DNA from 3 places in the Kitasatospora sp. NPDC048722 genome. Region 3 is predicted to be linked to each of the others. Evidence: riboswitches for the same ligand, from Rfam matches in the RefSeq annotation. Region 3 holds a riboswitch; each other region holds the start of a gene.
The links. A riboswitch is a leader RNA that binds a small molecule or an ion and turns the genes downstream of it on or off. The one in region 3 is predicted to bind cyclic di-AMP.

Region 1 (7,243 bases), on a different contig from region 3:
GCTCACCGCCGACCCGTCGTGGGCCGGGCAGCGGCCCGACCCCCGGCCGGCGCTGCAGCTCGCACCGCCCTCCCCGGCCGCCGCGCCGTCGTACTCGCACCTCGAGGTCGTCCGGATCGACCCGGACCCCGCGCCGCCGGGCGGCACGACCACCGTGCACGGCTTCGTGGCCAACCAGGGCCCGGACACGACGGCCTCGCCGATCACCGTCCTGATCACCCTGCCGCCGGGGGTGACGCCGATCGGTCCGTACTTCCCCGAGAACTGCGTGGTGCTCGAGCCGGGCCGCCAGGTGCGCTGCGTCTTCGGTCCCGGCCTGCCGGAGGGACGCAGCGCGACCGCGCTCGTCCCGGTGAAGCTCTCCCCCGACGTTCCGGTGGGCCGGCTCCGCGGCGGGTCGGTGGAGGTGCGCAGCGCGGACGACCCGGGCGTAAGGAACCACCGGCAGCCGTACGAGATCAAGGTCGTCGAGACGGCTGCCGGCTGAGGGCTGCTGCGTGCCGGTCCGGTTACCGGTACACGCGGACGTAGTCGGCGGCGAAGGTGATCGGGGCGGTCCCCTGCGGCGCGGGGTGGTACTGCCCCGCGCACACCGACAGGTTGAGGATCAGGTAGGCGGAGAAGTTCGAGCCGACGCCCTTGCCGTCCGAGAACACCTTCACGCCGTTGACGTACCAGTCCACCGAGTTGGCGCCGTAGTAGGTGCCGATGGTCACCCACTGGTCCTTCGCGACCGCGTTCGCGTTGGTGTAGTAGTCGGCGTTGCCCGGGTTGACGTGGTTGGTCAGCTCCAGGAGGTTCGGGTTGTCGGGGTGGTACTCGAAGGAATCGATCTCCCCGTTGCCGTTCTTCCAGGTCCACAGGGCCGGCCAGGCACCGGAGCCGGCCGGCAGCTCGACCCGGGTCTCGGCGTAGTCGCCGGTCTTGACCTGGAAGCCCTCGCTGGAGCCCTCGGTGGTGAGGAAGCCGGTGTTCCAGGACTGCTTGCCGTTCTCCAGCGTGTTGCTGCCGGGGGCGGCGGTGAAGGTGGCGACGCCGTTGGCCACGCTGACGTTGTTCGGGTCCAGCCAGTCGAGCTTGTTGTCGTCCGGGTTGTGGTTGCCGTACTTGTACGAGCTGCTCTTGTCGCCGACCCAGCGCTGCCCCCAGTTGATCGGGCCGTTGAACTCGTCGGACCAGGTCAGCGACTTGCCGGCGATCGGGGAGGACGGCGCCGGGGTGCTCGGGGCAGCGGTGGCGCTCGGGGCCTGCGTGGGCGTGGGCGTCGGCGTGGCCGACGGGGTCGGGGTGACGGTCGGGGCCGGGGTGACGGTCGGGGCCGGGGTGACGGTCGGGGTGCTGGAGACGACCAGCTGCTGCGACGGCAGGTTGTGCCAGGCGCCGCCGAAGTCCTGCCAGAACCCGAACTGGGTGTAGGTGCCGGCCGGCAGGGCACGCGCGCCACTGGTGAAGGTGTAGCTCCACGGGCAGATCGACACATTGGTGGCGTTGCCGGGGAAGTCGAGGTTGTCGCCGGCCGCGTCGCGCACGCCGACTCCGACGGTCTTGGCGGTGAAGCAGGACGAGGAGTGGACGGTGAGGGTCGCGCCGGCGGCCCGGCCGGCGACCATCGTGGCCGGGGCGAGCCGGTCCTGGGTGACGGTCGGGCCGGTGGCGGCCTGGGCACCGGGCGCGGACTGGAGGCCGAACAGGCCGGCGCCGGTGATGGCGAGCGCGCCGGTGGCGGCGAGCGCGGCGGTGCGGCCGCGGCGGGACGGGCGGGCGTGGCGGGGCACGGGGCGTCGGGCAGGCTGGTGCATGGGGTGTCCTCTGCGACGCCTGCGAGGTGAGCTGTCGGGTTCGGACTGAGAGGTCGCCCGGCCGCCTGTGGGAGCGGCTTCACCCCAAGCCGTGGCCCGGACGCGCGGGGGCGTGCCGGGTCGTGGCGCTGACCTTGGTTCCCCCGCTCCCGTCCGCCGTGGTGCTCGGTTGCCCGCCGTCGGGTGGACGGGACTCGGCGTCCCGGCGGCGGGGTCCGCGAGGGCGGACGCCGTTGCAGGCTAGGCAGTCGGTCCGTGAACGGACAACTCGTCGCGGCGGGTTGTCGCGCAGCTCACAGTCGTGTCGATCAACTACGGTACGCAGTGGATCAGTTGGCGGGCGTCCCGGCGGGCCGTGGATGATCACGCGAGCCGGGCCCGGATCCGGGCCGCGTCGTCCGGCGCCAGGGCAGGTTCGAGGTTGTTGGGCCCGCCGAGCAGCCGGGTGCCGCCGACCGTCGCGATGCCGGTGGTGTCGAGCGCGCTCACGACGGCCCTGCGGGGTGACGGTGACGGGGGTGCGCCTTCACTGGCAGTGGCCGTGCGAGCTCGCCCGATCGGATAAATTGGAGGTCCGACATCCACCGCCGTGCACAAGAGCACCGCGCCCCTCCCGCAGAGACGAGGAACCGCCCCACCATGACCGCGCCCCTGCCCGCCTTCGCCGGCCGCACCTACCTCTTCCGGGCCGACAACGGCGCGGCCTTCCGCAACGCCTACTCGGCCGACGGCAAGCGGCTGCGCTGGGAGGGCCTCGGCGAGTCGGCGGGCCAGTGGGAGGACGTGGCGCTCCATGTCGCCGAGGTCGCGCCCGACGTGTACTTCGTCAGCTGGACCGAGCAGAGCGGCATCACCGTCAGCCACGTGATGGACCTGGCCCGGCTGACGGTGCGCGCGTTCTGGACCTTCGAGGGCGAGGGCGGCCGGGTCGGCGAGCTCCACACGGGGACGCTGGAGCGGGTGGCCTGAGGCCGGCAGGTCCGCGAGCCCGGGGGCCGTCAGACCGCGAGCCCGGGGGCCGTCGGACTGCGGGACCGGCCGGCTGCGGTGGCCGTCAGACTGCGGGGGCCGGCTGGCCTGGCTGGTTCGGGACCTTGAGGTGCTCGGACAACCACTCAAGCGAGGACGGCAGCAGCTTGCTCCACGTCTCGAAGTTGTGGCCGCCGGTCTCCAGCATGCTGTACGAGACCTTCATCGGGCCGGGGCTCTGCACCGCGTCGATGAACGCCTCGGTGTCGTGCCGGTAGTCGCCGTCGCCCTGCTTCGTGCCCGCCAGCAGGACGGCCGCCGTGGGCTGCGGCAGGTTCTTGAGCCGCCACATGAGGTCGGCCTCGTCGCGGCGCTGCCGGCTGCCGCCGAAGAGGTCGCCGGTGGTCGGGTCCTCGGCGGCGCGGTAGTAGCCGGAGAGGGAGACGGCGGTCGGGAAGACCTCCGGGTGGCGCATGGCGAGCTTGACCGCGCAGTAGCCGCCGGTGGAGTTTCCCATGAAGGCCCACGCCTGCGGGTCGGCGGAGACCCGGAAGCTCGCCTGGATCGCCGAGGGGACGTCCTTGGTGAAGTAGGTGTCGGACTGCGCGCCGCCGGGGATGTCCTCGCACTCGGTGTCCTGCGGAAGGGCGGGCGAGGGACGCATGAGAACCATGACGGTCGGCTGCATCTTCCCCTCCTGGAGCAGCTTGAGCGCCGCGCCCGGGTAGTTGAACCGCGTGATCAGGTTCTCGGCCTGCCCGGGGAAGCCGGTGCTGACGATCACGGCCGGGAACTGGCGCTGCGCGTACTCGGGCTGGAAGTACTGCGGCGGCAGGTAGACGTAGCCCTCGGTGGACAGCCGGGTGAGCTTGCCGTCGATCCGGACCTTGCGGATCTCGCCGGACTTGGCGGGCTCCCGGCCCATCGCGCCGCCGCCCTGGACGGAGGCGTGGCCGATCGTCTCCACGAGCAGGCGGCCGGAGGCGTCCGCCTTGTTGTGGATCACCACCGGGCCGTTGTCACCACCGGTGCCGAGCAGGTCGTCCCAGCTGCTGTAGAAGGAGAAGTAGTTGTTGGCGACGAGGCCGATCGCGGCGAGCACGGTGAACTGGGTGGCGAGCAGCGTGCCGATCCGGCCGAGCACCGCCTGCCAGGTCTTCCTCGCGAGTCTGGGCCACAGCCAGACCGTGCCGGCCATCATCACGACGGCGATCAATACGGTCAGCGCCAACACCTTGTGGCTCGTCAGCCCCATGTCCTACTTGCTCCCACGCCTCGAACTCACGCCCCCGCCGCTAGGACATCCGGGGCACCTCCCCGGTTCCCCGTCGGGACGCGATCTTCCACCCTAGCGGGCCGGGGTTTCTGGTGACAGATGACAACTTTCAGATGACAGAGTTTGAAATCTGTCACCTGAAAGCTGCCGCCTCCCCGAGCCCGATCTGATGGAACGTCAGGTGATCGGGGATCCCTGGAGGTAGCGCGGTGGGCGGCTGGAACGAGGAGATCCGGGCCCGGGTTCGCGAGCCGCGGATCTGGTACGTGGCGACCACGGACGCCGAGGGCGCCCCGCACGTCACTCCGATGTGGGTGGACCTGGAGGGCGACCTCGTCCTGTTCGACACGGCCCCCGGCCGCACGAAGGAGCGGAACCTGCGCCGCGACCCGCGCGTCTGCCTCTCCGACGCCGACCCGACCGACCCGTACGACCGGGTCCAGATCCACGGCCGGGCCGTGGAGTTCGTGACCGGCGACCGGGCCGACCGCAGGATGGACGATCTCGCCCGCAAGTACCTCGGCGCGGAGCGCTACGAGTGGGGGATCCCCGGCGAGCGGCGCGTCACCGTTCCCATCGAGCCCACTCGCATCCGCCGCGCCGTCGGCGTCGAACCCCTGCCGGCCGCGGCCTTCGAGGACCGCTGACGCGCAGTCGGCTCACGGCACCCGGCTCCACAGGCGCAGCCCCCCGGTGAGTTCGCGCATGCAGCGGGCGCCCAGTTCCTGCGGTGAACCCGGGCCCGTCGTGGGGGCGTCAGAGAGGGCCCACTCCTCCAGGGCGACCCGGATCGCGGAGGTCGCCGCAGCGGCGGCGAGGCGGATCTCCAGCGCGTCCGCGCCCTCCGGGCAGCGGTCGGCCAGGACGCCGCGGAGCCGGTCCTCGGAGTCGGCGTGGACGCGCTGCCAGGTACCCGCGAGGCGGGGGTCGCGCAGCAGGCTGCGGGTCCAGTGCATGGCCTCCGCGGCGGGCTCGTCGGCCGGGGTCAGCGAGGCGACCGCCGAGCGTTCCAGCGCCTCGCGCACGGGCAGGTCGGCGGAGCTCTCCGCGAACAGTTCCACCCAGCGCCGCCCACCGGCCGCGAGCAGTGGGGCGACGGCGTCCTCCTTGACCGAGAAGTACCGGTAGAAGGTGCGCAGCGAGATGCCCGCGGCGTTGGCGATCTCCTCGGCGGTGGTCGCCTCGGCACCCCGTTCGGCGAAGAGCGCGGCGGCGGTGCGGGCGATGTCCAGCCGGGTGGCATCGCGGCGGCGCTGGGTCAGTGAGGGACGTCCGGTCACGGGCTCAGCGTACGCGTCTGGTGCCAGGAAGGCAGCTCGCGCCTTAGTGGCATGTCGAGACTTATTGGCACGTTATGCCATCCAGGCGTACCGTGGCTCTTGGGGTCGAGAGGCCACGGGAACGAACGGAGTACCACCATGGAGCGCTTCAGCGGACGGAACGTCCTGATCACCGGCGGCGGGTCGGGCATCGGCCAGGCCACCGTGCACCGGGTCCTCGCCGAGGGCGGCCAGGTCGTCGCGGTCGACGTCAGCATGGACGGCCTGCAGAGGACCGCGGACCGTGCGACCGCCGACGGCACCGCCGGCCGCCTCACCACCGCGGTGCTGGACGTCTCGGACGAGAGCGCCGTCGTCGCGGGCGTCGCCGAGGCGGTCGCGGACCTCGGCGGACTGGACGTCCTGGTCAACGCGGCCGGGATTCTGCGCTCCTCGCACACCCACGAGACCAGCCTGGAGTTCTGGAACGAGCTCCTCGCGGTGAACCTGACCGGCACCTTCCTGATGACCCGCGAGGCACTGCCGGCTCTGCTCGCGGGCGGCAAGGGCGTGGTGGTCAACTTCAGCTCCACGTCGGCGAGTTTCGCCCACCCGTACATGGCCGCCTACGCGGCGACCAAGGGCGGCATCCAGTCCTTCACGCACGCCATCGCATCGGAGTACTCGAAGCAGGGCCTGCGAGCGGTATGCGTGGCCCCGGGCAGCATCGACAGCGGCATGACCAACAGTCCGGGCCTGCCGGCCGACGCCGACTTCGGCCTGCTCGCCAAGCTCGCCCCCGCCATCGGCCAGGGCTTCGCGGGGCCGGAGACCGTGGCGGGCGTCATCGCGATGCTGGCGTCGGAGGACGGCGCGTTCGTCACGGGCACCGAGATCCGCATCGACGGCGGCACTCACATGTGAGCCGGCGGGCCGGAGCGTGGGGTGACGGCCGGCGGCTGACAGACAACAGCTGACAGATGACAGATTTCGAAATCTGTCATCTGTCAGCTGTTCGTCGGCTTCAGGTCGTCCTGGCGTGGGCGCGGCGGCCTCGCCAGGCGGTGCCGTGGGCGTCGCGGCGGGCGGCGAGGGCGTTGCCGACCGCCAGGACCGCCGCCCCGACCACGACGAACGCCGCCGCCACCAGGGCGCACGCACCGGCCACCCGCCGGTACCCGCCGTGCACGCCGGGGTCGAGGAACGGGTACGGATACCAGCCGACGGCCCAGCCCCGGAGCAGCGTGTAGCCCAGATAGAGCAGCGGGAACCCCAGCCACCACAGCCCTACCGTCGGGCGCAGGCGGCGCGCCGGCGGGTCGATCAGCCAATCGGCGAGCACCGCGAGCGGCATGACGCGGTGGAGCACGTCGTTGACCCACGGGATCGTCAGCTGGTCCGGGTACTTGGCGAGGACCGTGCCGTACACCAGCCCGGTGATCACCAGGTAGAGCACGACCGCCCCGCGCACCGGGTCGGGCACGGGGCCGCGGCCGATCAGGCCCGCCAGTCCACCGAGCGCCAGGACGACGACCGCGGCCGCGTTCGCGAGGATGGTGAAGTAGCCGAAGTGGTTCACCACCCCGGTGGAACCGGTCGCCGCGTGATAGCCGGAGAAGCCGAGGGCGACGGCCGCGATCGCGGCGACGGCGAGCCGGGCGGGAGCGAGCCAGGAGTGCATCGTCGGTCCGCCTCTCTGGGTGGCGTGGTCCGTCGGGGTACTCGGATTGAAACCCGGGCGGGCGGAGTCGGCCACAGGAGAGACGGCAGGAGAGCCGGCGTCAGAGCCGACCGGAGGGACGGGGCACCAACCTCAGGGGGTGCACCAGTCGGTGGCGAAGGCGGCTGCCGGATTGGCGGTGAGGAGCAGTTCGGGCAGCTCGGGGCCGAACGTGCGGCCGAGGCGCGGTGCGAGGTCGGTGAGAAGGCGGGTGGGGCCG
Region 2 (7,243 bases), on a different contig from region 3:
ACCCCCGGCCGGTCGCCGAGGGGGCGACGGGCGGCAGCGACAGCTGGGTCAGCCCTCCGGCGGCGAGCAGCAGGGCGCCGCGCCGGGACAGCACGCAGGGCCGTATCGCGTCCGGTCCGGACGGGGTCGGGCTCAGAGCCGGACCACCCCCGCGACGGGCATCGCGTTGACGCTCTCGTACCGCACCCTGGCCCCCGGGTACGGGGCGTGCACGATCACCCCGCCGCCGGCGTACATGCCGACGTGGTGCATGTCCCGGTAGAAGATCACCAGGTCTCCCGGTCGCGCTTCGGACAGGCTCACCCGCTGGCCGGCGTAGGCCTGGGCCTGCGAGGTGCGCGGCAGGCTCACTCCGGCCTGCCGCCAGCTGTAGTACATCAGACCGGAACAGTCGAACGCGCGGGGGCCGGTGGATCCGTACACGTACGGCGACCCGATCATCCGCACCGCCGCCGCGAGCGCCGCCGCCCCGCGCTCGGAGGCGGGCGGGGTGGTGCCGAGGTCCAGCCGGTCGGTGCCGCGGGTGGCGCGCTGCTCGGCCTCCTGGGCGTCCTGCGCGGCCATCCGGGAGCGCTCGGCGGCGCCCAGGCTGTTGAGCAGCCGCTGGGCCTTGGCCAGCCGCTGCTGGATCTCCTGCTTGCTGTCGGCGAGCGTCCGGCGGGCCTGGTCCAGCTCGGCGAGCTTGGCGGCGGTCTCGGTGCGGCGCTGGTCGAGCCCGCGCTGACGGGACACCAGCTCGTGCAGGGTCTCGTTCTGCCGCTCGGTCGCCTGGTCGAGGCTCCGGGCGCGGGCGAGGTAGCCCTCCGGGTCGGTGGCGAGCATCAGCTGGACGGTCTGCGCCATGCCGCCGGAGCGGTACTCGGCGCCGGCCACGGTGGCGAGGTCGCCGCGCAGCTGGTTGAGCTGGTCCTGGGCGGCGGCGATCTCGCCCTGGAGGACGGTCGTCTCGCCCTGGAGCCGCTGCTGGGCCTCCTGAGCGGCGTTGTACTTCTCCGACGCCTGTTCGGCCTCGTTGTACAGCTGCTCGACCTGCGCCTTGACGTCCTTGCGGCTGGACGCGTCCGGGTTGCCGGGGGCGGCCTGGGCGCTGCCGCCCGTCGTGACGCCCAGGGCGGTGGTGGCGGCAGCGGTCAGCACCAGCGCACGGGCGAGCAGTTGGGAACGGCGGTGCACGGGCATGGCGGCGGCTGCTCCAATCCTGCGGACCGGTCCCGCCGCCGCACCCAAGCGGGCGGTCCTGGAGCGGGAGTCCGGTGGCAGACGTTAGCGAGTCCGGGCAACCGAGTCCAAACCTCTCCCAACCCGAATATTTGACCCCCAATCGGACACCAGCCCGAGGAAAGGAAACGCCGCAGGCCCGGACCTCCGTGGAGGAGGGCCGGGCCTGCGGGACGCCGAGCGGGGAATCAGACCCGCACGATGGACGTGAGCGGCATGTTGGTGACCGCCTCGTAGCGGACGCTCGCACCCGGCTTGGGCGCGTGCAGCACCTGGCCGTTGCCGGCGTAGATGCCGACGTGGTGGGCGTCGCTGAAGAAGATCAGCAGATCGCCGGGCTGGGCCTGGGAGAGGTCCGTGCCGATCCGGGTCCCGGCGTTGGCCTGCTCCTGCGAGGTGCGCGGCAGCGAGACGCCGGCCTGGTCGAAGGCCCAGACCATCAGGCCCGAGCAGTCGAAGGAGTTCGGGCCGGTGGCGGCCCAGACGTACGGACTGCCGATCTTGGTGGCGGCGTAGGACAGCGCGGCGGCACCGCGCGAGCTGCCCGGCGCCGGCGGCTTGGCGACCGGCGAGGACGACGGGGCCGAGCCGAGGTCGGTGCGGCTGCTGTCGCGGGAGGCGCGATCGGCGGCGGCCTGCTGGGCCTTCGCGGCGTCGGCCTTGGCCTTGGCATCGGCGGCGGCCTTGTCCTCGGCCGCCTTGATGGCCTGGCGCTCCTGCTCGGACAGGGTGTTGAAGAGGTCCTGGGCGGCCTTCAGCTTCGCCTGGATCTGCTCCTTGGACGCCTTCAGCTGCTGGGTGGTCGCGTCCAGCTCGGCGAGCTTGCCCTGGGCCTCGTTGCGGTCCTGGTCCAGCTTGCGCTGCTGGTCCTGGAGCTCCTTCAGCTGACCCTTCTGGGTGCTGCCGGCCTGGTTCAGGGCGTCGGCCTGGCTGAGGAAGTTGTCCGGCTTGGACGAGAACATCAGCTGGACGGTCGGGGATATGCCCCCGTTGCGGTACTGCTCACCGGCGATCTGGGCAAGGCCGCCCTGGAGGTCGGTCACCTGCTCCTGCTGGCGGGCCACCTGGTCCTGCAGGCCGCTGACCTGCTTCTGCAGCTCCTGCTGCTTGGACTGGGCGGCGTTGTACTGCTCGGTCGCCACCTCGGCCTGCTCGTTGAGCTGGTCGACCTGCTCCTTGACCTGGTCCTTGGTCGGCGCGGGGTCGGCGTGGGCGCCGGACTGCGCGGAGAGGGCGACGGCCGCGGCGGCAACTCCGGTCAGGAAGGAAACTCGGGCACGGCCGGCGGGCTTGGGACGACGATGGGACGCCACGAAGGCGGACTCCTTCTTCCTACGTCCGCCTACCGGGTGAGCTGACGGGTTCGGGCCGGAAGCATGCCCTACGACGCCTCACGGCCGTTCCACCGGCCGACCTGGCGCCGATTCACCCCGGAGGAACGTGGTTCCCCGGCTCCGCTCCACAGCGCCCCCAATCACTGGGCTCCCCTGTCGGACGGTCGCTTCGACCCGTCCCGCTGTTTCACGAACTCGGCGGGAACCACCGCCGCCACCCTGGCTGGGCGATCGACAGTGCGGTGGTTCGGGGCACGACCCTAGTAACTGAACCGTGATCGGTTCAAATCCTTGTCAGAAAAAAGGCGGAAGAATAACCAAGTTCTTTTGTGAAGATGACAGAAGGTGATCGCGGCAGTACGCAAGGCTGATCACTTGTCACGCGAACGTGGTGAAACGCAGTGAAACGCGCTCAAGCGAACGCGCCACCCCCGGTCGGGAGGTGGCGCGGATCACAGGGCCGTTTCCGCCGGCCCCCGGCGTGTCGGGGGGTCAGACCCGGCGGATGGTGTTGATCGGCATCGCGTCGGCCTTCATCACCTTGACCACGTCGCCGGTGTGCGGCGCGTGCACCACCATGCCGTTGCCGATGTACATCGCGACGTGGTGCATGTCGGGGCCGTAGATCACCAGGTCACCGGGCTGGGCCTGGTCCAGCGAGGGCACCCGGGTGCCGTAGTGGCCCTGCTCCTGGGAGGTGCGCGGCAGCGAGACGCCGGCCTGACCGTATGACCAGACCATCAGGCCCGAGCAGTCGAAGGTCGTCGACCCGGTGGCGCCCCACACGTACGGCGAGCCCTGCTTGCTCATCGCCTTGGCCACGGCCACGGCCGCGTAGCCGCTGGCCGGCGGCAGGCTGCTGAGGTCGACCCGGTCGGTGCCGCGCGAGGCGCGGTCGTCCTGGGCCTGCTGGGCCTTCAGCGCCGCGCGCTCGGAGGCGCTGAGCGAGTTGAGGAGGTCCTGGGCCGCCTTGAGCTTGGTGTTGACGTCCGCCTTGGCCTGGTTCAGGTCCTTGGTGGTGGAGTCCAGGGACGCCAGCACCGCGGCGGCCTCGGCCTTCTCCTGGTCCAGGCGGCGCTGCTGGTCCAGCAGGCCCTTGAGCGCGTCGGTCTCGGTGGCGGTGGCCTGCTGCACGCTGGAGGCCTTGGCCAGGTAGTTGTTCGGGTCGGAGGAGAGCATCAGCTGGACGGACGGGTCGATGCCGCCGGTGCGGTACTGCTCGCCCGCCACGCCGGCGAGGCCGGTCTGAAGCTGGGTCATCTGCTCCTGACCGCGAGCCACCTGGTCCTGGAGCTGGTCGGCCTGCTTGCGCAGCTGGTCGGCCCGCTCCTTGGCGCCGTTGTACTTCTCGGCGGCCTGCTCCTGCTCCTGCTGCAGCTCGTCGATCTGCGCCTTGACGTCCGTCTTGTTCGGCTGCGGCGCGGCGTGCGCGGCCACCTGGGCGGAGAGCGCGACCGCGGTCGCAGCAGCAGCGGTGAGCACGGAGACCCGCGCGCGACTCGGCTGCTTGGGACGGCGGTGGGAGGCCAAAAGACCGGCTCCTTCTTCCATGGACTCACCGGTTCGGGTGAGAAATCCGGAAAATAGGTTTGACGCCAGACCCTAGTGAACATCCAGGCGTTACGCCACTCCCCCAAAGGCGTGAACTCCGCTCCCCCACGCTGCTTCACCGAATCCGCACATCGCCGCAAACCGGGCGCTGAGCAGCCGTCATCCCCATCGGCACGGAATCAGGGCCGCGCCAGCCGGTTGAGCAGCAGAACCGAGGCGACCGGGCGCGCGCCGGCCTTCCGCACGCCCTCCGCGACCTCACGGTCGGCGGAGACCACCACGACCGGACGGCCCTGCGGCTCGGCCCGCACCAGGCGCCTGATCAGCTCGTCCGCCGTCTCGCCGGTCCGGCTGAAGCGCACCCGGACCCCACGTGGCGGCGCCATGATCACCGGCACGTCCAGGTCCTGCCCGTCGAACACGCATGTGACCTCCGCCTGCGTGCGCTGGGCCAGCATCGCCAGCCCGCCCAGCAGCCGCAGCCGCTGCTGCTCCAACGGCAGCGTCGGATAGCCGGTCTTCGTCACGTTGTAGCCGTCCACCACCAGGTGCACCTGCGGGATCGCCAGCAGCTGGTCCAGCAGCGCCGGATCGTCCTCCGCGAGCCCCCGCCGGGCCACGTCGTGCGGCGAGGCCGAACCCGGCACCACCGCCTCCACCAGGTCCGCCGGACGGATCTGCGACACCGGCAGTGCCAGCTCGCGCTGCAGCCCCTGAGCCGACTGCAGCACGGTGTCCAGCAGCAGCCGCAGCCGCATGTCCTCCACGCTGCGCCCCTCGCGGGCCGAGCGCCGGCCCTGCTCGGCGGCGGTCTCCAGCTCGCCGACGCGGTGCCGCAGCCGCCGCGCCTCGCTCTCGGCCGCGCTGCGCTCGGTCGCCGCCTGCGCGCGCAGCGCCTCCAGCTCGGCGGCCAGCCGACGGGTCTCGGCCTGCGCCCGGCGCGTGTCGCTCTCCAGCGAACGCACCTTCTTGCGCAGCGAGTCGGCCTCCCGCCGGACGTCCTCGGACTCGGCCCGCTGCCGGTCCAGGTCCGCGCGCGCCCCGGCCCGCACCTCGGCCAGCTCGGCCTGCAGCTTCTCCACCAGGCGGGCCGCCTCCGCGGCCGCGCCCTCGGCGCCGGCCCGCTCGGCCTCCTCACCGGCCTCGGCGACCAGCCGGCTCCAGCCGGCCGACCGCACCAGGTAGGCGGCGGCGGCGACGTCCATCGGATCGGCGGCGCCGGGGACGCTGCCCGACTCCAGCGCCTTCACCAGGTCCGGCTGGCCCAACCGCAGCCGCTCCGCTATCCGCACCCGGAAGGCCGGCTCCGACTCCAGCGCCGCCGCGATCGCCGTGGCCGCGTACTTGGCCCGCCGGGCCGGGGTGAACTTGGCGTACTGACGCAGGCTCTGCGGCAGCTCGCCCGGCGGCAGCCCGCCGAGCGCGTCCGCGGCCAGGCCGACCACCCGCCGGCGCACGCCCTCCGGCAGCGGCCGGTCGAGCTTCTCGACGGGACGACCGGCCTCCGGCTCCGCTGCGGTTCCGGACGCGGCGGCACCGTCGGCGGCCCCCGCCGCCCCGGCGGCCGGCTCCGCAGCGGGCTGCCCCTGCGGTCCGGCGGGCTCCCTCGCTGCGTCCACCACGTCCTCGGCTCCGATCCTGGTCCAACGGGCACGGCCCCGCGGCCGCCGTCCCTGTCGTCACGCTCCGTGCGTTCTGTCTGTATTGTCCCGTGCGGCGGACGGCCGTGCCGTGCACCGTCCGCCGCACCGGCGGGGCATCAACCCTGCTCGGCCTCGACCGCCGCGTCCTCCGCGCCCGGACGGGCGACCAGCTCGACCTGGTCCACCGCGTTGCACCAGCGGCAGCGCACCGTCTCGATCGTCTCGCTCAGGACTTGGGTCTCCTCGACCTTGGACTCGCCGGCCAGGTCGAAGTGCAGGAACTCGGTGACCCGCGCGGTGCGGGTCACGTCGAAGCGGGTGAGGTTGCCGCACAGGGTGCAGCGCCAACGCGTCTCGGCGGTCAGGGCGGGGACGGTCATCGGGGGTCCTCTCGGGTGGTCCCTGGGTGGGCTAGGCGCTCCCCCCGGAGCCCCGGCATCGGCGGCGGGAGGCGGGAATGCCCGCCCCAAGCCTATTGCCTGGGGCAACCGTCGCGGCCACCGGTTCGGGCGATCGAGCCCTAGTCCACCTGCCGTACAGCACGGTGTCGCGGAAGGCCCGCGGAGGGATGCTTGGCCGCATGGCGCTCGCGGCCCCCGGCCACACCGACACGCGGGACGGCGGCCCCGCGGGGCCCGCTCCGGCGGTCACCTACGCCCTGATCGCGGTCAACACGCTGGTCTTCCTCCTCGGCCCGGCCGCCGGACTCAACCCCCTGTACGGCACCGGGCAGGCCCGGGTCTGCTCCGAGCAACGGTACGAGCAGCGCTGGGGTGCCGTCCCCGCCGAACTGCTGGCCGGGCGCCCGCTGACGGCGGAACAGCTCGCCGAGGCCCCGGATCCGGTCCCCGGCTGCCCGGCCGCCCCCACCCCGGGCAAGCGCCCCGCCGTCTCCGTCCTCACCGGCCTCTTCCTGCACGCCGGCTGGCTGCACCTGGCCGGCAACCTGCTCTTCCTCCACGTCTTCGGCCCCACCGTCGAGCGGCGGGTCGGCCGGGCCCGCTTCCTCCTCTTCTACCTGGCCGCCGGGAGCCTCGCGACGTACGGCTTCGCCCTCGCCGAGGCGCACTCGGCGGACTCCACCCGCGTCCTGATCGGAGCCTCCGGCGCGATCTCCGCCGTCCTGGGCGCCTACCTGCGCTTCCACCCGCGCTCCCGGGTGACGACGCTCGTCCCGCTGCTGCTCTTCCTGCCGCTGCGGTTCCCGGCCTGGCTGGTGCTGGGCCTCTGGTTCGCCCTGCAGTGGTGGTCGGTGCACTCGGCCGGGCCCGGGGTCGCCTACCTGGTCCACGTGATCGGCTTCTGCGCCGGCTTCCTCTACGCCTGCACCGTCGTCGGTCACCCCCTGAGACGGCCCGGCTGAGGCCCGATACGCTGGCGCCACCCCACGAAGGAGCCCGAACAGTGATCACCGCCATCGTCCTGATCAAGACCAGTGTCGACCGCATCCCGGAGATCGCCGAGGCCATCGCCTCCATTGAGGGCGTCAGCGAGGTG
Region 3 (7,243 bases):
ACGCCCCGGAGGGCACGCTCGTCTTCCGCCGCGGCTCCTTCGTCTGCACGGTCAACACCGGCGCCGAGCCGGTGCGGATACCGGCCCCCGGGAAGCTGCTGCTCGCCTCGGCGGAGCTGGTCGTGGACGGCGGCGAGACGGTGCTCGCACCGGACAGCACCGGCTGGTGGGCGGTCTGACGTGGTTGCAATAGGCTCTGGGACCGTGACTACGGCGCGACTATCAGACATCGCGGCGCAGGCGGGGGTCAGCGAAGCCACCGTCTCCCGCGTACTCAACGGCAAGGCGAACGTCTCCGCCGCCACCCGGCAGACCGTGCTGGCGGCGCTCGACGTGCTCGGGTACGAGCGGCCCACCCGCCTGCGCCAGCGCAGCGCCGGGTTGATCGGGCTGATCACACCGGAGCTCAGCAACCCGATCTTCCCCGCGCTCGCGCAGGTCATCGAGCAGGTGCTCAGCCGGCACGGCTTCACGCCGGTGCTGTGCACCCAGACGCCCGGCGGGTCCACCGAGGACGAACTGGTCGAGATGCTGGTGGACCGGGGGGTGGCGGGCATCGTCTTCGTCTCCGGTCTGCACGCCGACTCCACCGCCGACCACGACCGCTACGCCCGGCTGGCCGGGCGCGGGGTGCCGTTCGTCCTGATCAACGGCTTCAGCGAGCGGATCGACGCGCCGTTCATCTCGCCGGACGACCGGGCCGCGATGTGGATGGCCGTCCAGCACCTCGCCGAGCTCGGGCACGAGCGGATCGGGCTGGCGGTCGGCCAGAAGCGGTACGTGCCGGTGCTGCGCAAGATCGAGGGCTTCACGGCCGCGATGCGCGCCGTCCTCGGGCGGACGCAGGAGGAGGCCGAGGAGCTGGTCCACCACACGCTGTTCAGCGTCGAGGGCGGGCACGCGGCGGCGGGCGCGCTGCTGGACAAGGGGTGCACGGCGATCGTGTGCGGCAGCGACATGATGGCGCTCGGGGCGATCCGGGCGGTGCGGCAGCGGGGGCTGTCGGTGCCGCAGGACGTGTCGGTGGTCGGCTTCGACGACTCGCCGCTGATCGCCTTCACCGAGCCGCCGCTGACGACGATCCGCCAGCCGGTCGAGGCGATGGCGACGGCGGCGGTGGACGCGCTGCTGGAGGAGGTGGGCGGAAACGCCGCCCAGCGTGGGGAGTTCATGTTCCAGCCGGAGCTGGTCATGCGCGGCTCCACGGGGGCCTGCGCGCGCTGAGGCCGGCGAAGGCAGTGTGAAGGGCCCCGGAGGGCGGTTGCTCTCCGGGGCCCTTCGGCATGCCGTGCCGGGCTCTGCCGGGCTCTGGTGGGTTGTGCCGGGCTGGGCTGCGCCGTGCCGCGAGTGGCCGCGAGTGCCGTGCCGGGCCGGGGTCAGCCCTCCTGGACGGCCGGGCGGTCGGAGGTGACGCGGTGGCCGTCGGCGGTGTCGCCGGTGCGGGTCTCGGTGCGGCGACCGCGGGCCAGGTAGTCGCGCAGGATCAGTTCGACGGCGTCCTGGGGACTCTTGGTACCGGAGAGCATCATCGCGTCGATCGCGAGGTTCGCGTCGAGCGTGACGGTGACCTGGGCCATGGGTGACTCCTCCTCGGGTGCGGAGCAGCAGCATGCCCGCTGGGCCGGGGTTTGACCACGCGAACGCTCCGAGGCGCGGAGCGGCGGGCGTGCGCGGGGAGGCGGCGCGGATCTCGGGTGCGGGGACGCCGAAGCCCCGGGGAGAGCGACCAGTCTCTCCCCGGGGCGGCGGGCGGGTGACAGCTGACAGATAACAGATGATGAAATCTGTTATCTGTCAGCTGTTCGCTGTCATCCGCGATCCGTCACCCGTCCCCGGCGGGAGGGTTCCGGAAGGATCCTCAGACGCGACCGGCGAAGTCCGGCGCCCAGTTGGCGATGGTCTGCAGGCGGACGCCCGAGCTCGGGTTGGCGGCCTCGACGTACTGGCCGCCGCCGATGTAGATCGCGACGTGGTAGACGCCGGAGTCCTGACCGTTGTTGGACCAGAAGAGCAGGTCGCCCGGCTGCAGGCTGTCCAGCGAGACGTGGGTGCTCGCGGCGGCCTGGTCGTTGGCGACGCGCGGGATCGAGATGCCCGCGGCGCGCAGCGCGGCCTGGGTCAGGCCCGAGCAGTCCCAACCGCCGTTGCCGGTGCCGCCGTAGACGTACGCCTGGCCGACCTGAGCCTTGGCGAAGTCGACCGCGGCGGCCATCGAGCCGGTGACGGCCGGGGCCGGGGTCTGCGCCTGGGCGGCGGGCTTCGAGGACGGCTTGGCGGCCGGGGTCTGGGCCTCGGCGGCCGGCTGGGCGTTCACGGCGTTCCCGGCGGAGGACTGGCCCGGCTTCTGCGAGCGGTTGAACCAGTTGAAGTCACCGGACTGGCCGGCCGGCGCCTGGGCGGAGTCGCCGAGGGACAGGTGCTGGCCCGGGTAGATGGTGTTCGGACCGTCGGTCAGGGTGCCGCGGTTCAGCTCGTACAGGCGCTGCCAGCCGCCCTTGACGTTGTGCCTGTCGGCGATCGTGGACAGCCAGTCGCCGGCCACGACGGTGTAGTCCGAGGCGTTGGTCTGGGCGCCGCCCTGGGCCCAGTCCTGGCGCTTCTGCGTCCAGGTGCCCTTGGCGGAGTCGGCGGCGGCCGGGGCCTGCGCCTGGTCCTGCGCCGGGGCGGCGGGCTTGGCGGCGGGCTTCGAGGACGGCTTGGCGGCCGGGGCGGCCTTCGCGGTGCTCGCACCTGCGGAGGTGTCGACGGCGGCCGGGGCGCCGCCCGCGGTCAGGCCGGCCTGGACGGAGCACACCGGCCAGGCGCCCGGGCCCTGCGAGGCGAGGACCTTCTCGGCGACGGCGATCTGCTGGTCCTTGGTGGCCTGGTTGGCCTGCGGGGCGTACGAGGTGCCGCCGAAGGCGGCCCAGGTGCTGGAGGTGAACTGCAGGCCGCCGTAGAAGCCGTTGCCGGTGTTGATGCTCCAGTCGCCGCCGCTCTCGCACTGGGCGACCTTGTCCCAGGTGGCGACGGAGGCGGCGGAGGCGGTGCCGGTGGTGAGGCAGGGGATGGTGAGGCCGACGCCCGCGACGCCGAGGGCGGCGATCACACGGCGGGTGCGGCTGGACAGGCGAGAGCCGTTGGTGGGCAGCATGAAGACGCGGTCCTCTCCCACGCCTGCGAGGTGAGCTGTCGGATTCGGGCCGGAGTTGCCCGGCCGCGCTGTGGCGCGGCTTCACCCCTAGCCCAGGACCGTTCCGTGGAGCGGTCCGGGGCGACTTACCTGTGGGTCCCCCGCTCCTGCCGTGGTGCGTTTTCGCGCTTCCAGCGCACCCGACGGCAGGACTCGGCGTTGCGGATGTGCTGGGTCCGTGTGGTCACGAACGGGGAGCACGTTAAGCAGACTTAAGTTCGAACTGCAAATACCTGTGATGCGCATCACGGATTATGGAAAGCCACCAAAACTTTCCTTCTTCAAGATCGAAAATGATCGTTTTCTCGCAATAAACCTGCGGATGTGCACAACTGGCAGGCTCTCAGGATTCGCATGACGGACAATCACCCGATCGCAAACAATCACAGAACGGACATCTCGCACATTCGGTCCTTAATTCCCTTACGCCGCAAGCCGAAAGGGCCCGGAACGCGGTCGTTCCGGGCCCTTTCGTACGTGCGGTCGGCGGCTACTCGCCGGCGGCCTCCCCGGTCGCCCCGGAGGCCGTCCCGCCGGCCGCGTGGGCCGCGCGGGAGCCTTCGGAGGCGGCCTCCGCCGCCTCGGCCTCGGCCTGCGCGGCGGCCAGGGCCTCCGCGGACGGCGCCGGCAGCGCGGCCAGGTACAGCGAGGCGATGAGCTGGCCGACCGTCTGGTAGGCGCCGAGCGGCGCGGCGGACGGGCAGCCGGTCTCCTCGGCGGCCGTGGCGAGCAGCTCGGAGTCCGCCTCCGGGCCGATCACCAGCGGGGCCAGTGCGGGGCGCTGCGAGCCGGTCTCCTTGAGGTGCGCGACGGCGGCGGCGACCGAGCCGGGCACGTCGAGCGCGGCGGCGACGACCGGGACGGCCAGGCGGGCGGCCAGCAGTACGCCGGTGATGCCGGCGGCGGCCGCGGCGTCCTCGCCGCCGACGGTGGTCAGCACGACGCCGTCCGCGGCGGTCGCGATGGCGAACAGACGGGCGCGGTCGGCGCGGGCCAGCCCGGCCTCGGACAGGCGTACGTGGACGGCCTCGGCCAGCAGCGGGTGCGGGCCCAGCACGTCGGTGACGTGGGCGCCGTACTCGGCGGCGAGCGCGTGGAGTTCGGGCAGGAAGTCGTGCGGGCCGGGCACCAGCGGTACCAGGATCGGCGCCGGCACGCCGGCCTCGGCGGCGGCCGCCAGCAGCTCGCCGATGCTGCGCTCGGTGCCGTCCGCGCCCTCGGTGCCGTCGCCGGGGAGGTAGCCCACCGCGGTCTGGACGCCGTTCTGTTCGCTGCGGACGATCGAGAGCAGCTCCTCGACGACCGAGCGGGACTCGGGCCCGGCGGTCGCGGGCACGGCGAGCACCAGGGCCGGGGAGCCGGCCGGGATCTCGGGGCGCTCGGGGCGACGGTGGCGCCCCCGCGCACGGGAGCCTGGAGTGCGAACGGGCAGTGGCGCGCCCGGGATGGCTGCGGTGCTCATGGCGGAGATCGTAGGACATCGGCCCGTCAGGGCTGCAGTCGGCTGCCGTGCCGGTTTCGAGCGAGCGTGGTGTGCGCGGCGCGCGGAGGTCTCGCGTGCGCGGGTCGATCAGCGGTCATTAGGTCACATTCCGGACATACCTGGCCCAACCCCCGCGCGTCCGCCGGTATCTCCTGGAGACGTGCCCGGTGGGGCGTCACGTTGCACCCGTGGCACGTGAGATGTCTCACAGTCGACGGGCGGTCTGACGGAGGGTCACGAGTGCGCGACTCCCGGCTTTCGAAGATCAACATTCAGCGGGGAGCCGCTCACGGCCGGTTATCGGGAGCCGGCCGGTTCGGTCCACTATGTCCGTTTACGTACCGTCAGGAGAAGGGTCCGTGAAGGGTTCAGGTCGGCCGGTGAAAGGCCTCGTGCACCTGCACCGTCTCGTGCTGATGCACGTGCACAACGGCTATCATCGCGTCAAGTGAGGCGTTGTGCCGGGCTGGTACGGGGCCGGCCCGTTCGTTCGGCGGGTGCCGGGAGCGCCGCGCTGGACCACAACTCCGGGGCTCTTCGGGAGACTTCTATGCACGACTCGCACGAATCGCAGGACCTGGGCGGCTCGTACGGTCCCTACAACGGGATGGCCGCCACCGAGCTGGAGGGAGTGGTCTGGCAGAAGAGCCTGCACAGCAACTCCCAGGGCAACTGCGTCGAGTTCGCCGCGCTGCCGGGGGGCGACGTGGCGATGCGCAACTCGCGCTTCCCGGACGGTCCGGCGCTCATCTACACGCGGGCCGAGATCGCCGCGATGCTGCTGGGGGCCAAGGACGGGGAGTTCGATCACCTGTCCGCCTGACCGGGCGTCCATCCGGCCGTTCACCGGGCCGTCCGGCCGCTTCACCGGACGTCCGCCGGTCCGGCCACCGCTCCGCACCCGGAGCCATCGGGGGGCCGTCGTGGGTGCTGACACCACGGCGGCCTTTGTCTTCTTCGCGGGCTCGGCCCCGCCGTCGTCCGCGCGCTTCGTCACGCGCTCGGTCACGTGCTCGGCGGGGTGCCTCTGCGCGGGTTCCGCCGCCGTCCCGTGCGCTGCCGTCCCGGCTGTCCCGTGCACTGCCGGCCCGTCGGGCGTCGGGGGCCAACTGGTCGTTGCGGGTGTGCTGCGGGGGGCCCAGGGGTCTCCGGCGCGAGCTCGGCCGGGGCGAACTGCCACTTCTTCCCGGGGGTTCGGTCCTCCCGGGGTGTCCGTCGAGCCGGGGACGCGTGCCCGCGCTGCGGGGGTGCGTGCCCGTCCGCCGCTAGGCGGAGCGACGGTGCCGGCCACCGAGTTCGGGGGTCGCGGCCCGGGCTTCGGCTTCGAACAGCGCCCAGACGACCTTGCCGCCGCCCAGGGGGTGCCAGCCCCAGGAGTGGCTGAACGAGTCCACCAGGTGCAGCCCGCGGCCGGATTCGGCCACGAAGTCCGCCTCCCGGGCGACCGGGCCGATGCTGCTCGGGTCGCTGACCGCGCAGACGATCTGCGGCGCGCGGTGCACGAGGCTTATTCGGATCGGCAGCCTGCCGTCACCGCCGGGCTGTGTGGGAAAGTCGTACTCGCCCAGGGCGCCGCCCACCGGGTCGGGCCGTGCGCCGATCGCATGCCGCAGCGCATTGGTCACGAGTTCCGACGCGACCAGCGCGACGTCGTCGAACAGCTCCATCAGCCCCCAGCGTTGCAGAGCGGTCCGGGCGAAGTCACGTGCGGTTCTGACGGCTTCGAAGCGAGGAGCGAGCGTACAGGTGACCACGTGGGGGTCAACCGCCAAAGCCGTACCGGTGCCCATGAAGAGCTCCTCCCATAAGGGGGCGGACACGGCTGGACCCGCCGGGGTCATGCCGGTCACCTCCGACTCGCTCGGCCGCACGGCCCCCTCCTCGACGAGGCGCGCGCGCACACGAAGGCCCGGTGGCGTGGGGGACGCTGCCGGGCTGGTGCACGGAGTCGCGCGTGGGGTCGACGCGGAGCCCGCGGGATTGCCAGGGATGTGCAGGTGCACGTGCACCATGGTCCTCTGCGCTCACTGCAGATGCAAGAGTCGATTCACGTGCAGTCGCACTATTGGCATATGCAAGCGCCGGATGCACGTGCATCCTGGTGTGCGGAGTGCAGAACTGATAGGAACATCCGTCAGTATCGGCACCGTGAGCGCTCAACTGATGGCAGACTGTGCGCTGTTTGCCCTAGGTGGAGGTTTCGACCGCATGACCACAGTTCAGCCGGGCGGCGGCTCGATGGTCCGCCGGATCCTCCTCGGCTCACAGCTGCGACGCCTGCGAGAGGCGCGCGGCATCACCCGCGAGGACGCCGGCTACGCGATCCGCGCCTCCGAGTCCAAGATCAGCCGCATGGAGCTCGGCCGGGTCAGCTTCAAGGAGCGCGACGTCGCCGACCTGCTCAGCCTCTACGGCGTGGATGACGGCCTGGAGCGGGAGGCCCTGCTCGGCCTGGTCCGCGAGGCCAACAAGTCCGGATGGTGGCACAGCTTCAACGACGTGCTGCCGGGCTGGTTCCAGACCTACGTCGGCCTGGAGGAGGCCGCGCAGCTGATCCGCACGTACGAGGTGCAGTTCATCCCGGGACT

Region 1: another riboswitch for cyclic di-AMP. It lies ahead of AB0C76_RS01195 (glycoside hydrolase family 16 protein); the one in region 3 lies ahead of AB0C76_RS32410 (transglycosylase family protein).
Region 2: another riboswitch for cyclic di-AMP. It lies ahead of AB0C76_RS22000 (NlpC/P60 family protein); the one in region 3 lies ahead of AB0C76_RS32410 (transglycosylase family protein).

The regions. Positions count from the first base shown of each region.
Region 1 is NZ_JBEZGX010000001.1:269,650-276,892, reverse strand. Features, by position in the region: gene AB0C76_RS01200 (hypothetical protein) at 1-487, shown strand, start outside; gene AB0C76_RS01195 (glycoside hydrolase family 16 protein) at 510-1,799, opposite strand; cyclic di-AMP (ydaO/yuaA leader) riboswitch at 1,801-1,973, opposite strand; gene AB0C76_RS01190 (hypothetical protein) at 2,163-2,288, opposite strand; gene AB0C76_RS01185 (MoaF N-terminal domain-containing protein) at 2,439-2,768, shown strand; gene AB0C76_RS01180 (alpha/beta hydrolase-fold protein) at 2,854-4,023, opposite strand; gene AB0C76_RS01175 (TIGR03618 family F420-dependent PPOX class oxidoreductase) at 4,254-4,691, shown strand; gene AB0C76_RS01170 (TetR family transcriptional regulator) at 4,704-5,324, opposite strand; gene AB0C76_RS01165 (SDR family oxidoreductase) at 5,463-6,227, shown strand; gene AB0C76_RS01160 (Pr6Pr family membrane protein) at 6,328-6,984, opposite strand; gene AB0C76_RS01155 (phosphotriesterase) at 7,117-7,243, opposite strand, start outside.
Region 2 is NZ_JBEZGX010000029.1:61,789-69,031, reverse strand. Features, by position in the region: gene AB0C76_RS22010 (hypothetical protein) at 1-94, opposite strand, end outside; gene AB0C76_RS22005 (NlpC/P60 family protein) at 133-1,179, opposite strand; gene AB0C76_RS22000 (NlpC/P60 family protein) at 1,407-2,531, opposite strand; cyclic di-AMP (ydaO/yuaA leader) riboswitch at 2,542-2,695, opposite strand; gene AB0C76_RS21995 (NlpC/P60 family protein) at 3,045-4,082, opposite strand; gene AB0C76_RS21990 (NYN domain-containing protein) at 4,283-5,722, opposite strand; gene AB0C76_RS21985 (hypothetical protein) at 5,863-6,126, opposite strand; gene AB0C76_RS21980 (rhomboid family intramembrane serine protease) at 6,327-7,109, shown strand; gene AB0C76_RS21975 (Lrp/AsnC ligand binding domain-containing protein) at 7,151-7,243, shown strand, end outside.
Region 3 is NZ_JBEZGX010000058.1:12,330-19,572, reverse strand. Features, by position in the region: gene AB0C76_RS32425 (glycoside hydrolase family 13 protein) at 1-179, shown strand, start outside; gene AB0C76_RS32420 (LacI family DNA-binding transcriptional regulator) at 205-1,224, shown strand; gene AB0C76_RS32415 (hypothetical protein) at 1,377-1,577, opposite strand; gene AB0C76_RS32410 (transglycosylase family protein) at 1,859-3,154, opposite strand; cyclic di-AMP (ydaO/yuaA leader) riboswitch at 3,141-3,300, opposite strand; gene AB0C76_RS32405 (hypothetical protein) at 3,663-4,634, opposite strand; gene AB0C76_RS32400 (DUF397 domain-containing protein) at 5,206-5,478, shown strand; gene AB0C76_RS32395 (ATP-binding protein) at 5,921-6,445, opposite strand; gene AB0C76_RS32390 (helix-turn-helix transcriptional regulator) at 6,864-7,243, shown strand, end outside.